3 regions of the Streptomyces sp. NPDC048248 genome follow, and region 2 is predicted to be linked to each of the others. Evidence: riboswitches for the same ligand, from Rfam matches in the RefSeq annotation. Region 2 holds a riboswitch; each other region holds the start of a gene.

Region 1 (7,722 bases), on a different contig from region 2:
AATCGAACGGAGCCCTGACCGCTGGTTGGAAGACACGCGGACGTCCTACGACACCGTCGCCGCGAGCTATGCCGACCAGGTACGCAACCTGCTGGAGGAGGCGCCCGCTGAGCGCGCGGTCCTGGCGCATTTCGCCGACCTGGTGCGCAGCCGCGGAGGCGGGCCGGTAGCAGACGTGGGATGTGGGCCGGGGAGGGTCACGGCCCACCTGCATCACCTGGGTGTGGAGGCGTTCGGGATCGACCTCTCACCCGGCATGATCGAGGTGGCCCGACGGGACCACGTCGGTCTCCGGTTCGCGGTCGGCTCCATGACGGACCTCGACCTCGCTGACGGCTCGCTGGTCGGCCTGGTCGCCTGGTACTCGCTCATCCACATCCCCGACGAGGAGATCGGCTCGTCCTCGCGCACTTCCGGCGAGTGTTGTGGCCGGGTGCGCCGCTGCTCCTCGGCTTCCACGTAGGTGATGAGACGGAGTTGAAGACGCAGGGCTATGGCGGCCATCCGATGAAGGTCTACGTCCATCGTCGACAGCATGGCCGGATGGCCGCCTGGCTGAACGACGCCGGCTTCACCGTCGAGGCGCACTGGACGCTCACCTCCACGGAGAGCAAACGAGGCGGAATCCTTCTTGCGCGCCGGGAGCCCGATGCCGAGTGAGTTCCGTCAGTGGCGCCGCCGAGAGGCGTGCCGGGGCAGGGCGAGGAGTTTCAACAGGCTTACGTGTTGAGGGACTCGACAGACTTGCGCGTGCTCCCTTTGCCGGGCGGGGCGGCAGGGCGAACGCGACAGGATTGACCACCTCGTCCGGCTGGGCCCGCCACAGATCTCCACCGCAGATCTCCGCACATGCTCACACCGTCGGCCGTGCTGTGTCACCGTCCGGGCCGGTCTGTTCGCACGACCGAAACATCGCGTTCGCAGACCGTGGCGCGGCGTCGGCTCCGCCGTCTCAGCCTCCGGTCGGCGACGTTGACATCCCTTCCGCGGCCTGTCTAACTTACGGCGCATCTCGGTCATGAGTGTCAGCGACAAGCCCTGGCTGGCTGACCGGCAACCCTCGCATCGCGGTGGGGTGCCCCAGGTGACGACCGGACCGGACGATTTTTTCGGTAAGCGCGAGGCCCCGCGGGGCGGACTTGGTGATGGTGACGGCGATGTACGCAGCTCCGGAGATGGCCGCATGGCGGCGCTACGGTCGCGTCGTGACGTCCGTGAACCGTCCGGTGGATCTGCTCCGTGTCAACAGCGCCCTGTGTAGTGCTTTCTGTCGTACCGTCCGCCACCGCGAGTCCGCGGACGGCAGCTGAAGCGCCGACGTTCTGACCTGCGTCGGATGTGTCCCGGACGCATCGGATGCGTCGGAGACGTCCGGTTCATCTGAGGCAGCCGGCGTTCTGACGCCCTGAGGGGCGTGGCGTTGGATTCGCCTCTCACCTCCCTGCCCCTGTGCCGCTCCGTCTCGTGTGCTGCGGCACGGCGCAGAGCCGTGTCTCTGCGCCGTGCCGTAGCCGCCCCGGCGGCCGGGGTGTTCATACCTGCTGGAGTCCTCCATGAGTGAACGTGTCGGCTCTGCTGTGTCCTCCGGCTCAGCACCCCCCGTCGAGGCGGTTCCCCGTCCCGAGCCCTCGCCGCCCGCACCGCCCCGGCCGCCGGCGCCGCAGCGGGTGCTTCCGCTGCGGCGCCCCGGACGCTGGATCGCCACGGCGATCGTGCTGGTGCTGGTCGCCCAGATCGTGCACGGCCTGGTGACCAACCCCTTCTACCAGTGGGGCCGTTTCCTGTATTGGTTCGTGCGTCCCACGACCCTCGACGGGCTGTGGATCACCCTTCAAGTAGCGGCATACAGTGCGGTGTTGGGCCTCCTTGGCGGCATTGTGCTCGCGCTGGCGCGGCTCTCCGGGAGTCCGGTGCTGCGCGCGATCAGCTGGACCTACGTCTGGCTGCTCCGATCGGTGCCGCTGATCGTCGTGCTGCTGTTCCTCTACAACTTCAGCGCCCTCTACAAGACGCTCAGCCTTGGGGTGCCGTTCGGCCCCGCCGTCATCACCTTCGACGAGTCGCGGCTCGCCACCGACATGGTCGTAGCCGTCGTCGGCCTCAGCCTCAACGAGGCGGCGTACGCGGCGGAGGTCGTCCGAGGCGGCCTCCTCTCCGTCGACCAGGGGCAGCACGAGGCATCGGCCGCACTCGGTCTGCCGAGGGGCTATCAGTTCACGAAGATCGTCTTTCCGCAGGCCCTGCGCTCCATCACCCCGAACTACGTCAACCAGCTGATCGGCCTGATCAAGAGCACCTCGCTGGTGTTCTACGTGTCGCTGCTCGACCTGTTCGGCTCCGCACAGAGCATGGGTGCCACCTACCCCGGGGACATCGTGCCGCTGCTGCTCGTGGCCACCGTCTGGTACCTGATCCTCACGAGTCTGGTGTCCATCGTCCAGTTCTACGTCGAGCGGTACTACGCCCGCGGCGCCACGCGAAGTCTGCCGCCGACCCCGTTGCAGAAGCTGCGGGCCGGTCTGCGCGAACTGCGGGCCCGCATACGCAGGGAGACCGCCGTATGAGCACCGAGACCACCAACACCCCGGGCGCCGAAGCGTCCACCGAGACCACCGCGACGACCGAAAGCACGAATGCCGTGAAAACCGTCGGGCCCGCCAGAACAAGCGAGACCCTCGGGGCGAGCCCCGCGACCGTCGAAGTGCATGACGTGCACAAGTGGTACGGCGCCCATCAGGTCCTCGACGGCGTCGAGTTGACCGTGCGGCCGGGCGAAGTGACCGTGATCTTGGGCCCGTCCGGCTCCGGCAAGTCCACCTTGCTGCGGGTGATCAACCACCTGGAGAAGCCCGAGATCGGCCATGTCAGCATCAACGGGGAGCTGATCGGCGTACGGCGTCACGGCGAGCGCCTGAAGGAGCTGAGCGAGCGGGTCATCCTGACGCAGCGCAGCCGCATCGGGTTCGTCTTCCAGAACTTCAACCTGTTTCCGCACCTCACGGTGTTGGACAACGTGGCTGCTGCCCCGGCCGCGACCGGCAGGCTGAGCAGGCCGGAGGCCAGGGATCTGGCGCGCGAACTGCTCGGCCGGGTGGGGCTCGCCGACAAGGCCGGTGCCTATCCGCGGCAGTTGTCCGGCGGCCAGCAGCAGCGCGTGGCCATCGCCCGCGCCCTGGCCCTGCGCCCCGGAGTCATCCTGTTCGACGAACCCACCTCCGCACTCGATCCCGAACTCGTCGGCGAGGTGCTGGCCGTCATCAAGGACCTGGCCACCAGCGGTACCACGCTGGTCGTCGTCACCCACGAGATGGGCTTCGCCCGCGAGGTGGCCGATCGCGTGGTCTTCATGGACGGCGGCCGGATCGTCGAGCAGGGGCCGCCGTCGGAGGTGCTCGACCACCCCGAGCACGAGCGGACCAGGGATTTCCTGAGCAAAGTGCTCTGATCCCGGCCGTCGGCCACCTGCTGCCCCCGAACCCGCGGCCCGCCGGGTCCGCGTCCCCACACCTTCATCACGCCTCACCGCACACCGAATAAGGACTGCCATGTCGCCCCTCAGCCTTCGAAGCCGACTCCTCCGAGGTCTCACCGCGGGAACCGCCGTCGCCTCCCTCGCCGCCGGGCTCGCCGGATGCGGGGGCGACAGCGACGCGTCCACCCACCCCGACAGCGCAACGGACGGAACCGTCACCGTCGGCGCCGTCTCCAACGGCGCCGCCAAGGAGACCGAGCTCAAGGTGTCCGAGGTGAAGTCCATCAGCGCCAAGCTGCCCGCCTCCGTCGCCAAGAGCGGCAAGCTGGTGATCGGTGTCGGCGCCCTGCCCTCGGGCTCCGCCCCACTGACCTACGTGGGGGATGACCAGAAGACCCTCACCGGCTCCGAGCCCGACTTCGGCCGGCTGGTGGCCGCGGTGCTCGGCCTTGAGCCGGAGCTGAAGAACTTCACCTGGGAGAACCTCTTCGTAGGTGTCGACAGCGGCAAGGTCGACCTCGCCGTCTCCAACGTCACCGACACCGAAGAGCGCAAGAAGAAGTACGAGTTCGCCTCCTACCGGAAGGACAACCTCGCCTTCGAGGTGCCCAAGGCGAGCAAGTGGACCTTCGACGGGGACTACAAGGTTCTCGCGGGCAAGACCGTCGCGGTCGGGGCCGGCACCAACCAGGAGAAGGTGCTGCTGGAGTGGCAGGCCAAGCTGGCGAAGGAGGGCAAGAAGCTCACGGTCAAGCACTTCCAGGAAAGCAACAGCACCTACCTGGCGTTGAGCAGTGGGAAGATCGATGCCTATTTCGGTCCGAACCCCTCGCTCTCCTACCACACCACCCGGGTGGCGAAGACCCCCAACCCGACCCGTATCGGGGGCACTTACTCCGGTGCCGGTGCGTCCCTGCAGGGCCTGATCGCGGCCACCGCGAAGAAGGACAGCGGCCTGGCCGAGCCGGTCGCGGACGCCATCAACCACCTGATCGAGAACGGGCAGTACGCCAAGTGGCTGGCCGCATGGAACCTCTCCAATGAAGCCGTCACCAAGTCCGAGGTCAACCCGCCCGGCCTCCCGACCGACAATTCCTGACCCTCCTCTCCTCCTGGCCTCGGCCTGGGAACCCCTCAGAGCGCCCAGGGACCTCCGCCGCCCACACCCAAGGGCGGCGGAGCCCTGGCACCCCGGCCCGCCTGTAGCAGGCCGGGCCCTGCCGCGGAGATACCGGACACCATGTCCACCAGCGTTTCCCACCCGTACACCGCACCGTGCGGCGAACCCGCCCACGAAGCGGCGCGGCTCGGGCTCGAAGACGTACCGGAGGCCCCCCACCTGATGGCCGAGAACCGGCCGGGACCGTGCCGGTGCGCACCCGCGACGAGCGGGCGGAACAGACCGAGGCGTCGGACCGTTGACCCTGAAGACGCCGAGCCGGAAGGGCGGAGGTGACCGCGGATGATCCGTCCAGCGCGTCTGCGTGTCCCGAAGCTCCTCCCGCGCCGCCCCGTGCATCTGTACTCGCGGCCCCACATCGATCTGCACCGCGTAGCCGGCGCGCTCTGTTGCTCCTGACCTGTTACCGCGCGGCCCGACCCACTGGGTGAGGGCCTGCTCTCTCGTACGGTCGATCAGGAAGGCACCCTCTCTCGTGACCTCATCACGTTCTTCCCTGCCCGCTTCGCCCTCTCCACTGCACCTCGCCGTCGCCCTCGACGGCGCCGGCTGGCACCCGGCGGCCTGGCGCGAGCCGGTGTCCCGGCCCCGGGACCTGCTCACCGCCGGCTACTGGGCCGATCTCGTCGCGGAAGCCGAGCGTGGGCTGCTCGACTTCGTGACCATCGAGGACGGTCTCGGGCTCCAGTCCTCGGAGTTCGCCGGCCCCGACGGGCGCACCGACCAGGTGCGCGGCCGTCTGGACGCGGTCCTCATCGCCGCCCGCACGGCCCCGCTGACCCGGCACATAGGAATCGTGCCGACCGTGGTGGCCACTCACACGGAGCCGTTCCACATCTCCAAGGCGATCGCGACACTCGACTATGTGAGCGGCGGCCGCGCGGGGCTGCGTGTGCAGGTGACAGCCCGCCGGAATGAGGCCGCGCACTTCGGGCGCCGTGCGTTTCCGCCGCTGCGTGTCGAGGACATCGACACGCCGGCCGGGCGGGAGGTGGTGACCGACCTCCTCGACGAGGCCGCCGACTACGTCGAGGTGGTGCGCCGCCTCTGGGACAGCTGGGAGGACGATGCGGAGATCCGGGACGTCGCCACCGGCCGTTTCATCGACCGCGACAAGCTCCACTACATCGACTTCGAGGGCAGGCACTTCAGCGTCCGGGGCCCGTCCATCACCCCGCGGCCGCCCCAGGGCCGGCCGATCGTCAGCGCCCTCGCCCACCGGTCCGCCCCGTACCGGCTGGTGGCCCGCTCGGCAGACCTGGGATACGTCACTCCGCACGACACCGCCCAGGCCCGCGACATCGTCGCGGAGATCCGCGCCGAGCAGACCGCGGCCGGCCGGGCGGACGAACCGCTGCACCTCTTCGGCGACCTGGTGGTCTTCCTGGACGACGACGCAGCTGCGGCGGTGGCCCGACGCGAGCGCCTCGACGACCTCGCCGGCCACCGGTACACGGCCGACGCCCCGATCTTCACCGGTACACCCGCCCAACTCGCAGATTGTCTACAGGAGTTGGAGACAACCGGCCTGACCGGATTCCGGTTGCGTCCCGCCGTCGTCGGCCATGACCTCCCGCAGATCACCCAGGGCCTGGTCCCCGAGCTCCAGCGCCGGGGCGTCTTCCGGCATGCATACGAGGCCGACACCCTGCGCGGCCTCCTCGGACTCGCCCGCCCCGCCAACCGCTACGCCGCCGAGGCGGCCGACACCGTCACCGCCTGAGCCGGAGGACCGTACGACATGAGCAAGCCGCTGAAGCAGATCCATCTGGCCGCCCACTTCCCCGGTGTCAACAACACCACCGTGTGGAGCGACCCCGAGGCCGGCAGCCACATCGAGTTCAGCTCCTTCGCGCACTTCGCGCGGACCGCCGAGCGCGCCAAGTTCGACTTCCTGTTCCTCGCCGAGGGGCTGCGACTGCGTGAACACGGCGGTCAAATCTACGACTTGGACGTCGTGGGCCGCCCGGACACCTTCACGATCCTCACCGCACTCGCCGCCGTCACCGACCGCATCGGACTGACCGGCACCATCAACTCCACCTTCAACGAGCCCTACGAGGTGGCCCGCCAGTTCGCCAGCCTGGACCACCTCTCCGACGGACGCGCCGCCTGGAACGTCGTCACCTCCTGGGACGCCTTCACCGGCGAGAACTTCCGGCGCGGCGGCTTCCTGCCGCAGGAGGAGCGCTACTCGCGGGCCAAGGAGTTCCTGGCCACCACCCACGAGCTCCTCGACTCCTGGAGCGGGGAGGAGATCGTCGCCGACCAGCAGTCCGGCACCTTCCTGCGGGACGCGCAGGCCGGGGCCTTCGTGCACAAGGGGCAGCACTTCGAGATCGAGGGCCGGTTCAACGTGCCGCGCAGCCCGCAGGGCCGTCCGGTGATCTTCCAGGCCGGCGACTCCGACGAGGGGCGGGAGTTCGCCGCCGCCGGCGCCGACGCGATCTTCAGCCGGTACAGCACCCTCAAGGAAGGCCAGGAGTTCTACACCGACGTCAAGGGCCGCCTCGCCAAGTACGGACGGGGACACGACCAGCTGCTGATCCTGCCCGCCGCGACCTTCGTCCTCGGCGACACCGACGCCGAGGCGCAGGAGGCCGCCCGTGAGGTACGCCGCCTGCAGGTCAGCGGTGCCACCGCGATCAAGCACCTGGAGTTCGTCTGGAACCGCGACCTTTCCGCGTACGACCCGGACGGCCCGCTGCCCGACATCGACCCGGACCTCGGCGAGCACACCATCGCCCGCGGCCGCGCCCAGGTGCGCATGTACCGCGACCCGCTGGCCACCGCCCGTGAGTGGCGTGAGCGGGCGGCCGCCAACAACTGGTCGATCCGCGACCTGGTCATCGAGACCGGCAACCGCCAGTCCTTCGTCGGCTCCCCGGCCACCGTCGCCGAGACGATCAACGACTTCGTCCAGGCGGACGCCTCCGACGGCTTCATCCTCGTTCCGCACCTCACCCCCGGCGGTCTCGACGGCTTCGCCGACACCGTGGTCCCGCTGCTCCAGGAGCGCGGCGTCTTCCGCACGGAGTACGAGGGCACCACCCTGCGCGACCACCTCGGG
Region 2 (7,722 bases):
GGAGCGCGTCGTACGCGAGCGCCTCGGCATCTCCCCGACCCGCTACTACCAGCTGCTGAACGCCCTGTTGGACGACCCGCGCGCCCTCGCGCACGACCCGGTCACCATCAACCGGCTGCGCCGGGTACGGGACGCCCGCCGCGCCCGCCGCTGACCGCCGCCCGCCGCCCGGATGCCCCCGTGCACCCGGCGTGCGCCGGTGGTCCGCCGGTAGGGTCGTCGGCATGGGCAGCCTCTCGAACGACGCGCCACAGTCCTCACCGACGCCGCACTCCGTGCCGACGCCGGCCACCGCAGCGGGCCGTGAAGGCATCGCCGCGCTGCTGGCCCGGCCCGAACGCGCCGCCATCGCTCTCGACTTCGACGGCACCCTCGCCGACATCGTCCCCGACCCCGAGAAGGCCCGCGCCCACCCCGGCGCCACCGCCGTCCTCGGCCGGCTGGTGCCCCGGCTGCGCGCCGCCGCGGTGATCACCGGCCGCCCGGCCGGCGTCGCGGTCCGCCTCGGCGGCGTCGCGCACGCCCCCGGCCTGGAACACCTCGTCGTCCTCGGCCACTACGGCGCGGAGCGCTGGGAGGCCGCCTCCGGCGCCGTCCAGGCCCCGCCCCCGCACCCCGGCGTCGCCGCCGTACAGGCCGAACTCCCCGCCGTCCTGGAGGGCACCGGCGTCTGGCACGGCCCCTGGGTCGAGACCGCCGTCGAGCTCAAGGGTGGCCGGGCCCTCGCCGTCCACACCCGCCGCGCCGCGGACCCGCAGGCCGTCCTCGACCGGCTGCGCGGCCCACTGACCACGCTCGCCGAACGCCACGGCCTGATCGTGGAGCCCGGCCGACTGGTCCTGGAACTACGGCCGCCGGGCATGGACAAGGGCGTCGCGCTCGCCGACTGGGTCCGCGAGACGGGTGCAAAGACAGTTGTGTACGCCGGTGACGACCTCGGCGACCTGGCCGCCTTCGCCGCAGTGGAGAAGCTGCGCGCCGAGGGCCTCACGGGCGTGCTGGTGTGCAGCGGCAACAACGAGGTCACCGAGTTGGCCGAGCGCGCCGATCTGGTCGTGGACGGCCCGGCCGGTGTCGTCGAGCTGCTCGACGCGCTGGCGCACCGGCTGGCCGCCGGCTGAGCGCGCGGGCGCACCCGCCAGGGCAGCCCCGCGCGCCCTACGCCTGGAGCGCCCGCAGCTGGTCGAGGAACCACCGGGCCGGCGGCAGCGCCGTGGCCGCAGCGGCAAGCCGCCGGGTGCGCTCGGCCCGCTCCTCGCCGTCCATCGACAGTGCCGTGTGCAGCGCCTCCGCGGTGGCGTTGACGTCGTACGGATTGACGGTCAGCGCGTCCTCGCCCAGCTCGGCGTGGGCTCCCGCCTCCCGCGAAAGCACCAGGGCGCAGCCCCCGTCGGAGACCACCGGGATCTCCTTGGCGACCAGGTTCATACCGTCCCGGATCGGGTTGACGAGGGCGACGTCCGCCAGCCGGTAGGCGGCGAGCGAGCGCGCGAAGTCGTCCTTGACGTGCAGCACGACCGGCTGCCAGCCGGCCGTGCCGAACTCGTCGTTGATCTCCTCGGCCAGCCGGCCCACCTGGTCGGTGTAGTCGCGGTAGACGGCCAGATCCTGGCGCGAGGGATAGGCGAAGGCGACGTGCACGACCCGCTCGCGCCACTCGGGCCGGTCGGTCAGCAGCCGGCGAAAGGCGAGCAGCCCGCGCACGATGTTCTTGGACAGCTCGGTGCGGTCGACCCGGACGACGGTCTTTCGCTCCACCCCGCCGATCTGCCCGCGCAGCGCCGTCAGTCGTTCCTCGACGTCGGGGCGGTGCGCCCGCTCGCGCAGGAACTCCGCGTCCGCGCCGAGGCCGTACACGCCGATCGAGGTCTTGCGCGGCTTGCCTCCCGCGGGGGCCGTCAGGAGGTAAGGCGCCTCGTCGCCGGGGTGGCGCGCCTGGCAGTCCGCGCCGAGCGCCGTCTCGCAGCAGCCGATGAAGGCCCGCGCCCACCGCTCGGTCAGGAAGTTCGCGTGGTCCGCGCCGAGGATGCCCGCGGCCAGCTGCCGCTGGATGTCGTCGGGCAGCATCGCGAAGTACTCCGCCGGGGCCCACGGTGTGTGCGAGAAGTGGGCGATGCGCAGGTCGGGGCGGCGGTCGCGGAGCAGGCCGGGCACCAGCGCCAGGTGGTAGTCCTGGACGAGGACGGCCGCGCCGGGTGCCGCCTGCTCGGCCAGCGCGTCGGCGAAGGCGGCGTTGTAGGCCACGTAGGACGCCCACTGCGCACGGAAGGCCGAATCGAAGGCGGGCTCCAGCGGCGTCTGGTAGAGCATGTGGTGGACGAACCACAGGACGGAGTTCGCGATGCCGTTGTAGGCGTCGGCGTACACCTCCGCCGGGATGTCCAGCATCCGGACGCGCTGTCCGCCGGTGTCCTCCGCGGACAGCAGCCCGCCGGTGCGCCGCACCGCCTCCCGGTCGCCCTCGCCGAGCGCGGCGCACACCCACACCGCGTCGGTGTCCGGGCCGATGGCCGACAGGCCCGAGACGAGCCCGCCGCCGCCGCGCTTGGCGCTCAGCGCGCCGTCCTCCCCCAGGGTGTAGGAGACCGGACCGCGATTGGACGCGACGAGAACCTCGGCACCACTGCGCTCGGAGACCATGCCGCGAGACTAACCCGCGACAGATCCGCTCAAACGTACGGAGTCGGTCAGGCCGCCCGCCGCTCGGCGTATTCGGGGACATCGGCCATCGGAGGCCGCTCCTCGGTGTCCACGTCCGTCGTGCGCGGCACGAATCCCTCCTGGCCGCGATCGAACTGCGTCAGCCGTGGCCGGATCAAGTGGCCGCGGGTGAGGCGCAGTTGGGCGGTTCGGTAGATCGCCGCCGCCATCCTCCCGAGAGCCTGGCCGTCCTGATGGCGGTGCTTGCGGACGCCCACGTCGACCTGCGCCAGGGCGTCCAGGCCGACGGTGTGCAGGGCGTCGACGAGCAGGCCCAGCTCGACGCCGTAGCCGACCGGGAACGGCAGCCGCTCCAGCAGCGAGCGTCGGGCCGCGTACTCACCGCCCAGTGGCTGGACGAAGCCCGCCAGCTGCGGCCAGTGCAGGTTCAGCAGCGGGCGGGCCACCAGCTCGGTGACCCGGCCGCCCTGACCGGCGCCCGAGCCGTCCACGCCGGTCTCCAGCGGCCGGTCGTACATCGCCTTCACGAACTGGATGTCCGGATCCGTCAGCAGCGGGCCGACGATCCCGGAGACGAACGACGGCGAGAACTCGCGCAGGTCGGCGTCGACGAAGCAGACGATGTCGCCGCTGGTGGCGAGCAGCGAGCGCCACAGCACCTCGCCCTTGCCGGGCAGCGCGGGCAGCCGCGGCAGGACGCTGTCGCGGTGCACCACCCTCGCCCCGGCCGCCGCCGCGACCTCGGCCGTACGGTCGGTGGATCCGGAGTCGAGCACCACCAGCTCGTCGACCAGCGGCACCGCCTCGGTCATCAGCTCGCCGCGGATCGCCGCGACGATCGTGCCGACCGTCGCCTCCTCGTCGAGTGCGGGCAGTACGACGCTGACCTTCCGGCCCGTCTGCCGCTTGGCCTCCAGGAGCCGGCCGAGCGGCCGGTCGGCAGCGGACCAGGAGCGGCTGCTCAGCCAGCGCTCCACTTCTTCCAGCACGTCTACGATCTCCTCGGTGGCCGTCGAACGACGACCGTGTGATCCATCTCGCGGTTCGGACGACTATCTCAACCCTCACTGCCTTCGGTTACAGTCTTGAACAACGCGGATCACCGTCGTATGTCGGGGGTGCCGCGGAACAAACGCCTGGGTTTCGGCCCAGCGCCATACCGCTCATCCAGAGGGGCAGAGGGAAACGGCCCGTTGAAGCCCCGGCAACCCTCCAGCCGGTCTTGCCGCCAGGACGCTGATGTCCCGCGCGCGTGAGGCTCCCGGCTAGGGAAGGTGCCAAATCCGTCTCGTGGCGAGATGCGCCGCGAGGAAGATGAGGAGAAAGGGCCTCGCCTCCATGGCTGTGCAAGTCACCGAAAACACTCCCTCCGTCGCTCTCGGTCCCGCCGCCGCGCTCTCCTGCCGCGAGTGCGGACAGCGCTTCGACCTCGGCCCGATCTTCGCCTGCCAGGAATGTTTCGGGCCGCTCGAAGTCGCGTACGACCTGCCGAGCGGCGACCCGGAGGCCCTGCGGAAGCAGATCGAGGCCGGCCCCGACAACATCTGGCGCTACGCGCCGCTGCTGCCCGTCCCCGCCGACGTCGCGGACAAGCCGAACCTGAACCCGGGGTTCACCAAGCTGGTCAAGGCCGACAACCTCGCCCGTGAGCTGGGCGTCACCGGCGGTCTGTACGTCAAGGACGACTCCGGCAACCCCACGCACTCCTTCAAGGACCGCGTCGTGGCGATCGCCGTCGAGGCGGCCCGCGCCTTCGGCTTCACCACCCTGTCCTGCTCCTCCACCGGCAACCTCGCCGGTGCGGTCGGTGCCGCGGCGGCCCGCGCGGGCTTCCGCTCCTGCGTGTTCATCCCGCACGACCTGGAGGCCGGCAAGGTCGTCATGGCCGCGGTCTACGGCGGCGACCTGGTCGGCATCGAGGGCAATTACGACGACGTCAATCGCTTCTGCTCGGAGCTCATCGGCGACCCGCTGGGTGAGGGCTGGGGCTTCGTCAACGTCAACCTCCGCCCCTACTACGGCGAGGGCTCCAAGACACTGGCGTACGAGATCTGCGAGCAGCTGGGCTGGCAGCTGCCGGACCAGATCGTCATCCCGATCGCCTCGGGCTCGCAGCTGACGAAGATCGACAAGGGCCTCAAGGAGCTCATCGCGCTCGGCCTCGTCGAGGACAAGCCGTACAAGATCTTCGGCGCGCAGGCCGAGGGCTGCTCGCCCGTCTCGACGGCCTTCAAGGCCGGCCACGACGTGGTGCGGCCGCAGAAGCCGAACACCATCGCCAAGTCGCTGGCCATCGGCAACCCGGCCGACGGGCCGTACGTGCTCGACATCGCGCGCCGTACGGGCGGTGCGGTGGAGGATGTCAACGACGAGCAGGTCGTCGACGCGATCAAGCTGCTGGCCCGGACGGAAGGGATCTTCGCGGAGACCGCGGGCGGTGTGACCGTTGGCGTGACGAAGAAGCTCATCGACAGCGGTCTGCTCGACCCGTCCCTGTCCACGGTCGTCCTGAACACCGGCGACGGCCTCAAGACGCTTGACGCCGTCGCCCCGACCACGGGGCCCTCGGCGACCATCCGCCCGAGCCTGGACGCGTTCCGCGCGGCCGGTCTGGCCGGCTGACCCGCCGTACGCAGCCATACGGCCGCCGTACGCAGCCATACGGCCGGCGAGCGCAGCCGTAGGCAGTCGCACAGCCCCGAACTTGTACTCCGAAGTCGCTGGAAGGCAGAACCCATGAGCGTCAACGTCCGCATCCCCACCATTCTTCGCACCTACACCGACGGCAAGGCCGAGGTCGCGGCAGACGGCGCGACCCTCTCCGAGGTGATCGCCGACCTGGAGAAGAACCACCAGGGCATCGCGGCCCGGGTGCTGGACGACGCGGGCAAGCTGCGCCGTTTCGTGAACGTCTACGTCAATGACGACGACGTGCGTTTCGAGCAGGGCCTGGAGACGCCGACGCCGGACGGGGCGGGTGTCTCGATCATTCCGGCAGTGGCCGGCGGGTGCTAATTCGCGCCATCTCTTCTCTCGCTTGACTGGAATTGCCCCGTCCGCCGAAAAGCGGACGGGGCAATTCCGTTCTGTGAAAGGGGATACCATGGCGATGATCCCTCTCCGCGCGCGTGCCGAACGCATATGAGACCGCGGCGAGTTGTGCCCAAAGTGTGTGCGGCATTTGTCGCCCAGGTGCGTTATGCCCGGCCCGGCTTGCCCAGGGAAAGCGGTGTTTCACCGCATATTGCCGATTCTCCGGCGCCAGAATTCTCGTCCGATTGACCTGTTGCGCTGGGCAGTGGTGCAGATACATTCAGCGGCGGTCGACGCGTTCCGGCGCACACCCCGCGGGCCTTTCGGGGGGTGAGGTCTGACCCGGGTCCGCGGAGTGCGGTCCTGTGCAAGGGCCAGTAATAGGGGAGTTAGGCATGGCTCAGGGCACCGTCAAGTGGTTCAACGCGGAGAAGGGGTACGGCTTCATCGCGGTCGACGGTGGTGCGGATGTTTTCGTCCACTACAGCGCGATTCAGATGGACGGCTACCGCACCCTTGAGGAGGGTCAGCGGGTCGAGTTCGAGATCTCGCAGGGCCAGAAGGGGCCGCAGGCGGACATGGTCCGGGTGGCCGGCTGAAGCGCCGACCGACTGCAGCGTGATGAGGGTCCGCATCCCTGAGGGGGTGCGGGCCCTCTGCTGTGTGTCCGGTGGCCGTCGTGTCCGGCGGGTGTCCGGTGGGCGTCCGGAGGGTGGGCCATCGCGGGAGGCGCTTGCACTCGCACCCCCCGAGTGCTAATCATTGCGTTAGCACTCTCCGAGTGAGAGTGACAGTTAAGGACCGACTCGGTGAGGTCGGCAGGCCGGTGGGGCAAGGAACCACAGGCTCGCAGACCGTCCGTCGCGGGCGCCAGCGCGGTCCGGAGCAATCCACCCCTGTCCGGGAGGACCACTTCACATGGCCAAGATCATCGCGTTCGACGAGGAGGCACGGCGCGGTCTCGAGCGCGGGATGAACCAGCTCGCCGACGCCGTCAAGGTCACCCTCGGCCCCAAGGGCCGCAACGTCGTCCTCGAGAAGAAGTGGGGCGCCCCCACGATCACCAACGATGGTGTTTCCATCGCCAAGGAGATCGAGCTCGAGGACCCGTACGAGAAGATCGGCGCCGAGCTGGTCAAGGAGGTCGCGAAGAAGACGGACGACGTCGCCGGTGACGGCACGACGACCGCGACCGTCCTGGCGCAGGCGCTGGTCCGCGAGGGCCTGCGCAACGTAGCCGCCGGCGCCAACCCGATGGCCCTCAAGCGTGGCATCGAGAAGGCCGTCGAGGCCGTCTCCGCCGCCCTGCTCGAGCAGGCCAAGGACGTGGAGACCAAGGAGCAGATCGCCTCCACCGCCTCCATCTCCGCCGCCGACACCCAGATCGGCGAGCTCATCGCCGAGGCGATGGACAAGGTCGGCAAGGAAGGCGTCATCACCGTCGAGGAGTCCCAGACCTTCGGTCTGGAGCTGGAACTCACCGAGGGTATGCGCTTCGACAAGGGCTACATCTCGGCGTACTTCGCCACCGACATGGAGCGTATGGAGGCGTCGCTCGACGACCCGTACATCCTGATCGTCAACTCCAAGATCGGCAACGTCAAGGACCTGCTGCCGCTCCTGGAGAAGGTCATGCAGTCCGGCAAGCCGCTGCTGATCATCGCCGAGGACGTCGAGGGCGAGGCCCTGTCGACCCTGGTCGTCAACAAGATCCGTGGCACCTTCAAGTCCGTTGCCGTCAAGGCTCCGGGCTTCGGTGACCGCCGCAAGGCCATGCTCGGCGACATCGCCATCCTCACCGGTGGCACCGTCATCTCCGAGGAGGTCGGCCTCAAGCTGGAGAACGCCGGCGTCGACCTGCTGGGCCGCGCCCGCAAGGTCGTCATCACCAAGGACGAGACCACCATCGTCGACGGTGCCGGTGACAGCGAGCAGGTTCAGGGTCGTGTGAACCAGATCCGCGCCGAGATCGAGAACTCGGACTCGGACTACGACCGCGAGAAGCTCCAGGAGCGCCTGGCGAAGCTG
Region 3 (7,722 bases), on a different contig from region 2:
CGTTACCGGCGAACTTGGCGCGGCGGGAGGGCGTGAAGCGGGCGTACTGCCGCAGCGGCGGCGGGAGTTCGGAGACGGTCAGGCCGCCGAACGAGTCCGCGGTGAGCGCCACCACACGGCGCCGGACGCCCTCGGGCAGCGGGCGGTCCAGCACGTCGTCGGCCGCACCCTCGGATGCGGCGGCACGCTCCGCCCCCGGCTCCCCTTCTGGACGCTCCACCACGGCTGCATCGCTCCGATCTCAGGCGCTCGCGCCCGGCCGGTCCACCAGCTCGATCTGGTCGACCGCGTTGCACCAGCGGCAGCGCACGGACTCGATGTTCTCACTCAGGACCTCGCGCTCCTCCACCTTCGGCTCCCCGGCCAGGTCGAGGTGGAGGTACTCCACCACCTTGGACTGGCGGGTCACATCGAAACGCGTGAGGTTGCCGCACAGCGTGCAGCGCCACCGGGTCTCGGCCGTCGGCAGGGGAACAGCCATCGTGTCGTCCTCTTTCGTGCTCGTCGTGCTCGTGCAGTTGTGCGGTTTCACGCGGTGCGCCGTCGGACTGCGGAAGTACGCAAAGTACTGCCTGTAACCCTACGGCCTGACGGGGGGCCGGTGCGGGTCCGCCCAGGAGCCGGGACGCGGCGAGGCACTCTGTCCCGATTGCCCGCATTGCGCCATGATCACTTCATGACGGCCCCGTCTCTGTTCCCCGGTGTCCCCCGGCCCCCGCACCCGGCCAGGTCCCTCGCCGTGGTGTTCTCGCGGGTGACGAACGTGCTGATCGGCCTGTGCTGCACGGTCTTCGTGATCGGCCCGGTCTCCGGCCTCAATCGGATGTACGGCACGGGCGACGCCCTGCTGCAGGCCCAGACCGCCTACTTCGAGCGCTGGGGCGTGATCCCCGTCGACCTGTGGAGCGGCTCGGTCGCCGTGCTCGCCACCCCGCTCAGCGCGCTGTTCGTCCACGGCAGCTGGCTGCACCTGCTGGGCAACATGCTGTTCCTGTACGTCTTCGGCGGGATGACCGAGGCGCGGATGGGCCGACTGCCGTTCGCCGTCTTCTACATCGCCACCGGCTATCTGGCACTTCTCGGCTACGCGGCCGCGCACGCGACGTCCGCCCAGACCCTGGTGGGCGCGTCCGGCTCGATCTCCGGGGTCCTCGGCGCCTTTCTGTACCTCTTCCCCAAGGCCCGGGTGACCAGCCTCTTCCCGTTCCTGTTCTTCCTGCCGCTGCGCTTCCCCGCCTGGATCGTGCTGCTCTTCTGGTTCGGCCTGCAGTGGCAGGCCGCGCGCCACGATCCCGGCGGCCCCGGGGTCGCCTACCTCGCCCATGTGGTGGGGTTCGCGCTCGGGTTCCTGTACGCATGGGTGCGCTACGGGAGGGATAGTGTGGAGGCCACCCGGGGGAACGAACCGGCGACCGAGGGAGAGAGCCAGCCGTGATCACGTCGATCGTGCTCATCAAGACCAGCGTGGACCAGATCCCGGAGATCGCCGAGAAGATCGCCGCGCTGGAAGGTGTCAGCGAGGTCTACTCCGTCACCGGTGCGCACGACCTGATCGCGATGGTGCGGGTGGCCGCCCACGACGACCTCGCCGATGTCATCCCCGGCCGGATCAGCAAGGTGCCCGGCGTCGCCTCCACCGAGACGCACATCGCCTTCCGCACCTACTCCCAGCACGACCTCGAAGCGGCCTTCGCCATCGGCCTGGACGCGTAGCAGGCGCGTCCGAAGGCCGGCGGCGAAGACCGCCGGGTCCCGCTGTCGGGCGGGGTGTCGCGCCGGTCAGGCCGAGGTGTCGGGCACGCAACGCCCGTCCTCGGTCCGGTAGTTCCAGCGCGCACCGTCCGCCACCAGTTCCTTGACGGCCCGCACGAACCGCTCGACATGCTCCTCGGGCGTTCCCGCGCCGAAGCTGACCCGGATGGCGTTCAGCGACCGCTCCCCCGGCGCCGCCTCCGGTGCGCCGCACTCGCCCGGCTCCTGCGGCTCGCTGCCCAGCAGGGTCCGCACGAGCGGGTGGGCGCAGAACAGGCCGTCGCGGACGCCGATGCCGTACTCGGCCGACAGCGCCGCCGCGAAGTGCGAGCTGTTCCAGCCCTCGATGACGAACGACAGGACGCCCACCCGCGGGGCGTCGTCTCCGAAGAGCGAGAGCACCTTCACCTCGGGCACCTCGGCCAGACCCTCCCGGAGGCGGGCGATCAGCGCCTGCTCGCGGGCGACCAGGGTCTCGAAGCCGGCCTCGGTCAGCGCCTGGCAGGCGGAGGCGATGGAGTAGGCGCCGATGACATTGGGCGAGCCCGCCTCGTGCCGGGCCGCGGTGGTGTGCCACTCGACGTCCACGCCGCCGTCCGCACGCCGCGAGACCTTGCGGCTCGCGCCGCCGCCCGCGAGGTAGGGTTCCGCGGCCTGCAGCCAGTCCGCGCGGCCGGCCAGCACTCCGGCACCGAACGGGGCGTACAGCTTGTGTCCGGAGAAGGCGACCCAGTCCACGTCCAGGGTGGCGATGTCGACCGGGTGGTGCGGCGCGAGCTGGGCCGCGTCCAGCACGATGCGGGCGCCGTGCGCATGCGCCGCGGCGGCCAGCTCCCGCACCGGCCACAGCTCACCGGTCACGTTCGAGGCACCTGTCACGCACACCAGCGCCGGGCCGCGCCCTGCTGCCGCCCGGCCGGCCAGGGCCTTCTCCAGGGTCTCCACCGCCTGCTGCGGGGTGCGCGGCGCGTTCAGGTACGTCACGACGGTGTCCGCACGCTGCTCCCACGGCAGCAGCGAGGCGTGGTGCTCGGTCTCGAAGACGAAGACCTCGGTGTCCCGCGGCAGGGCGGCAGCCAGCAGGTTCAGCGAGTCGGTCGTCGAACGGGTGAAGACCACCTGGTCGTCGGCGCGGCAGCCGAGGAAGCCGGCGATGGTGGCGCGGCTGTTCTCGAACAGGTCGGTGGACAGCTGCGAGAGGTACCCGGCACCGCGGTGCACGCTGCCGTAGTACGGCGCGTAGCCGGCCACGTCGTCCCAGACCCGCTGCAGGGTCGGCGCGCTGGCGGCGTAGTCGAGCGCGGCGTAGTCGACCTCGCCGCCGGTCACGAGCGGGACGAGGACGTCCCGGCCCAGAACCGGCAGCGGGGCACAGAGCGAACGGTCGGCGGCGACGGCGGAAACAGACATGGCGAACTCCCCTGGGAGATAAGCGAATTCGCTGCGAAAAGGCCACGGGCACAGAAAGCCGCGGCGGCGCAGCGCAAAGAGAAAAGGGTGCGGAAAAGGGGCCGTCGGGCCCTATCGCATTCGCTGAATCACGGAGAGATCTCCCTCGACAACCAGGATCCCTGGCGAGGGATCCGCGCTTGCCACAGACCTCGCTGCCTGCGGCCTGGTCATCACCCGGGGCACCCCGCCACGGAAGGAGGGTTGCCGGACAGCGGGCCGGGGCCTGCATCGCTGTCACTCGTGACCTGCGCAGAATCATGCCACACCGGCGAACGGGCGCAAGCCCCGGTCCGAAGGACGGACCGAGGCCTGCGTCACACCGTGGCCGGTCAGGCGTTGCTTGCGGCCACCCAGCGCTCCAGGGCCCGCTTGGCCGCCCCGGAGTCGATCGACCGGGCCGCCTTCTCGATGCCGGCCCGGATCTGCTCCGCCAAGGGCGCGTCGGAAGGCTCCAGGGCCACCAGGGCGGCCGCGGAGTTCAGCAGCACCGCGTCGCGCACCGGCCCGCCCTCGCCCTCCAGCAGCCGGCGGGCCACATCGGCGTTGTACGACGCGTCCGCGCCGCGCAGCGCCTCCACCGGCACCAGGGGGATCCCGACGTCCCTGGGGTCGAAGGACTCCTCGCGCACCGCGCCGTCCCGCACGATCCACACCCGGGAGGTCGCCGTCGTCGTCAGCTCGTCCAGCCCGTCGTCACCGCGGAAGACCAGCGCCGAGGAACCACGCTCGGCGAGCACCCCGGCGAGGATGGGAGCCATCCGGGCGTCCGCCACACCGGTCGCCTGCGCGCGCACCTTCGCCGGGTTGGTCAGCGGGCCGAGCACGTTGAAAGTGGTACGGATGCCCAGCTCGCGCCGCGCGGGCGCGACATGCCGCAGCGACGGGTGGAACTTCACCGCGAAGCAGAAGGTGATGCCCGCCTCCTGGGCGACCTCGGTGACCCGCTGCGGGGTGAGATCGAGGTTGACCCCGAGCTTCTCCAGCACATCGGACGCGCCGCTGGCGGACGAGGCCGCGCGGTTGCCGTGCTTGACGACCTTCGCGCCGGTGCCGGCCACCACGATCGCGGACATCGTGGAGATGTTGACGGTCTTGGCGCCGTCGCCGCCGGTGCCGACGATGTCGACGCTCGGCCCCGGTACCTCGATCAGCCGGGCGTGCCGGTACATCGTCCGTACCAGCCCGGAGATCTCCGCGACGGTCTCGCCCTTGGCCCGCAGCGCCACCGCGAAACCGGCGATCTGCGCGTCGCTGGCCTCGCCCCGCATGATCCGGTCCATCGCCCACGCGGTGTCGTCCGCGGCGAGGTCACGGCCGTCGAGCAGGGCATTCAGCACGTCCGGCCAGGTGTGGGCCGCCACGCTGTCGCCGCCGACCGGGGTCACAACGTTCATGGTCCACACTCCTGGATCGTCTCCTGCTAATGCCGTCAGCCTACCGAGGCCCCGGCAGGCCGGAGGGCCCCGTCCATTCGCCGGACGGGGCCCTCTGGGTGGCGTACTACCTGCCGTGGCTACACGGCGCTGTGGGGATCAGTGGTGGCCGTGGCCACTGGTGATCTCCTTGTACTCCTCGGCCGTGGGCTTCGGAATGACGCTGTCCTCGCCGTAGTACGACTTCGACAGCTTGGCGCGCAGCTTCTGCCCCCGCGACACCTTGCGGGCGACGCCGTTCTCGTCGACCTCCGGACCGAGCTCCACGGGCTTGGGCTGCTCGTGCTGCGTGAGCGTGTGCAGCTGCTCCTGGTCGAGCGGCTCGTGCACCTCGATGAACTCACCGTGCGGCAGGCGCTTGATGATGCCGGACTCGCGTCCGTGCAGCACCTTGTCCTTGTCGCGACGCTGCAGACCCAGGCAGATCCGCTTGGTGGCGATGAAGGCCAGCACCGGAAGGACGAAGAAGCCGATCCGGACGAACCAGGTGAGGGAGTTGAGCGACAGGTGGAAGTGCGTGGCCCAGAGGTCGTTGCCACCACCGATCAGCATCACGAAGTACGCGACCAGCCAGGCGACGCCGAAGCCGGTACGGGTCGGGACGTTGCGCGGACGGTCCAGGATGTGGTGCTCGCGCTTGTCGCCCGAGACCCAGGACTCCACGAACGGGTAGACCGCGATGGCGACCAGGACCAGCGGGAAGACCACGATCGGGATGAGCACACCGAAGTTCACGGTGTGGCCCCAGAAGTTCCACTCCCAGCCCGGCATCACACGCACCAGACCCTCGGCGAAGCCCATGTACCAGTCGGGCTGGGCGCCGGTGGACACCTGGTCCGGCCGGTAGGGGCCGATCGCCCACACCGGGTTGATGCTGGCGATCGCGGAGATCACCGAGATCACGCCGAAGACCAGGAAGAAGAAGCCTCCGGCCTTGGCCATGTAGACCGGCAGCAGCGGCATACCGACGACGTTGTTGTTGGTCTTGCCGGCACCCGGGAACTGCGTGTGCTTGTGGTAGAAGACCAGGATCAGGTGCGCCACCAGCAGGCCGAGCATGATGCCCGGTAGCAGCAGGACGTGCACCGTGAAGAACCTCGGGATGATGTCGTGCCCCGGGAACTCCCCGCCGAAGATGAAGAACTGCAGGTACGAACCGACCAGCGGCATCGCCAGGATGACGCCCTCGATGAACCGCACGCCGGTGCCGGAGAGCAGGTCGTCGGGGAGCGAGTAGCCGGTGAAGCCGGTGAACATGCCCAGCACCAGCAGCAGGAAGCCGAAGAGCCAGTTGACCTCACGCGGCTTGCGGAAGGCGCCGGTGAAGAACACCCGCATCATGTGGACCATCATCGCGGCCAGGAAGACCAGGGCCGCCCAGTGGTGGATCTGCCGGATGAGGAGTCCGCCCCGGACGTCGAAGCTGATCTCCAGCGTCGACTCGAAGGCCTGCGTCATCCGGACCCCGTGCATGGGCACGTAGGAGCCGTGGTAGACGACCTCGGCCATGCTCGGGTGGAAGAACAGCGTCAGGTAGACGCCGGTCAGGATGATGATGATGAAGCTGTAAAGCGCGACCTCACCCAGCATGAAGGACCAGTGGTCCGGGAAGATCTTGCGCATGTTGGACTTGGCGAGGCTGTAGATGCCCAGCCGGCCGTCCGCCCAGTCGGCGACCCGCTCGCCCGCGGGCGCTTTGCCGCGGCGCGTGGTGGTCGCGCTCGTCTCGTTACTCATCCGCGCTCCCAGAAGCTCGGGCCGACGGGCTCACCGAAGCCGCTTGCGGCCTCCAGGAAGCCGTCCTTCTCCGTGATGTGCAGCTGCGGCAGGGCGTGACCCGCCGGACCGAAGATCACCCGGCCGCCGTCGGAGAGGTCGAACGTCGACTGGTGGCACGGGCAGAGCACGTGGTGCGTCTGCTGCTCGTACAGGCTGATCGGGCAACCCACGTGGGTGCAGATCTTCGAGTACGCCACGATGCCCTCGTGCGACCAGGACAACTCTCGCTTGTCCTTGATGTTCTGCGGCTGAATCCGCACGAGCATCAGGGCGTCCTTGGCGATCTGCTGGTTGAAGTCCTCGTCGTGCTCCTCCAGGCCCTCGGGCTTGGCGAAGGTGAGCGAGCCGACCGCGATGTCCTCGGGACGCAGCGGGAGGTTCGTCGACTGGTTGACCAGGCGTACGCCCTTCTTCCAGCCGGTGGTGCGCAGCTTCGTCCCGGGCAGCGGGCCGAGGTCGCGCAGCAGGACGACGCCGGAGAGCGGCACCAGGGCCAGCGCGCCGAACATCGTGTTGCGGATCAGCTTGCGCCGGCCGAACTGCGACTCCTTGGCACCCTGCGCGAAGTCCGCGAGCACCTTGGCCTTGACCTCGGGCGCGGCCTCGATGGGATGCCGCTCGTCGGCGACCTCCTCGTCCGACATCAGCGTGCGGGCCCAGTGGACGGCGCCGGCGCCGATGCAGAAGAGCGCCACACCGAGGGTCATCCCGAGCGCGAAGTTCAGCGCGCTGATGTGACCGATCGGCCAGATGTAGACGATCTTCTCGATCGGGAAGATCACGTACGAGGCGATGAAGCCGACCGTGGCGAGCATGGACACCAGGAACAGGAAGGCGACGGCACGCTCGGAGCGCCGCGCGGCCTTGTCGTCGATGTCCTGGATGCGGTGCTCGTGCGGCGGCAGGCCCGGGTCCGCGAACGGGTTGCCCGCCGTCTCCACCGCGGTGTCGTGAGCCGTCTCCCGCTCACTGGGAAGGGTTTCTTCCGGCACGTCTTGGTGTCGTCCAGTCTCACTCATGACTTCTTGGCCTTCGTAGTCCGGGCAGCGACCCAGATGGCGACCGCGATCAACGCACCAAGGCCGAAGACGTAACCGAAGAGACCCTCACTGACCGGCCCGAGACCGCCGAGGTCCAGACCGCCGGGGCTCTCGGATTCGTCGCCGTTGACGGCGTCGAGGTACGCGATGATGTCCTTCTTGTTTTCCTTCGTCAGCGAGCCGTCACCGAACGAAGGCATGTTCTGCGGGCCGGTTTCCATGGCCTCGTAGATGTGCTTCGGGTCCACGCCCTCGAGCGTCGGTGC

What was found. A riboswitch is a leader RNA that binds a small molecule or an ion and turns the genes downstream of it on or off. The one in region 2 is predicted to bind S-adenosylmethionine.
Region 1: another riboswitch for S-adenosylmethionine. It lies ahead of ACGFZW_RS02325 (amino acid ABC transporter permease); the one in region 2 lies ahead of thrC (threonine synthase).
Region 3: another riboswitch for S-adenosylmethionine. It lies ahead of ACGFZW_RS08255 (aminotransferase class V-fold PLP-dependent enzyme); the one in region 2 lies ahead of thrC (threonine synthase).

Annotation. Positions count from the first base shown of each region.
Region 1 covers NZ_JBICZL010000001.1:480,606-488,327, reverse strand. Annotated here, with positions in the region: partial or broken gene ACGFZW_RS02330 (class I SAM-dependent methyltransferase) at 2-660, shown strand; SAM riboswitch class IV at 1,015-1,125, shown strand; gene ACGFZW_RS02325 (amino acid ABC transporter permease) at 1,554-2,564, shown strand; gene ACGFZW_RS02320 (amino acid ABC transporter ATP-binding protein) at 2,561-3,445, shown strand; gene ACGFZW_RS02315 (ABC transporter substrate-binding protein) at 3,546-4,571, shown strand; gene ACGFZW_RS02310 (putative leader peptide) at 4,935-5,051, shown strand; gene ACGFZW_RS02305 (LLM class flavin-dependent oxidoreductase) at 5,128-6,375, shown strand; gene ACGFZW_RS02300 (NtaA/DmoA family FMN-dependent monooxygenase) at 6,394-7,722, shown strand, end outside.
Region 2 covers NZ_JBICZL010000009.1:305,263-312,984, reverse strand. Annotated here, with positions in the region: gene ACGFZW_RS21570 (DUF3263 domain-containing protein) at 1-154, shown strand, start outside; gene otsB (trehalose-phosphatase) at 225-1,121, shown strand; gene ACGFZW_RS21560 (trehalose-6-phosphate synthase) at 1,159-2,640, opposite strand; gene ACGFZW_RS21555 (glucosyl-3-phosphoglycerate synthase) at 2,688-3,650, opposite strand; SAM riboswitch class I at 3,822-3,982, shown strand; gene thrC (threonine synthase) at 4,000-5,283, shown strand; gene ACGFZW_RS21545 (MoaD/ThiS family protein) at 5,398-5,676, shown strand; gene ACGFZW_RS21540 (cold-shock protein) at 6,090-6,293, shown strand; gene groL (chaperonin GroEL) at 6,613-7,722, shown strand, end outside.
Region 3 covers NZ_JBICZL010000003.1:492,461-500,182, reverse strand. Annotated here, with positions in the region: gene ACGFZW_RS08275 (NYN domain-containing protein) at 1-223, opposite strand, end outside; gene ACGFZW_RS08270 (hypothetical protein) at 242-481, opposite strand; gene ACGFZW_RS08265 (rhomboid family intramembrane serine protease) at 677-1,435, shown strand; gene ACGFZW_RS08260 (Lrp/AsnC family transcriptional regulator) at 1,432-1,713, shown strand; gene ACGFZW_RS08255 (aminotransferase class V-fold PLP-dependent enzyme) at 1,780-3,162, opposite strand; SAM riboswitch class IV at 3,333-3,450, opposite strand; gene trpD (anthranilate phosphoribosyltransferase) at 3,534-4,598, opposite strand; gene ACGFZW_RS08245 (cytochrome bc complex cytochrome b subunit) at 4,737-6,374, opposite strand; gene ACGFZW_RS08240 (Rieske 2Fe-2S domain-containing protein) at 6,371-7,435, opposite strand; gene ACGFZW_RS08235 (c-type cytochrome) at 7,432-7,722, opposite strand, start outside.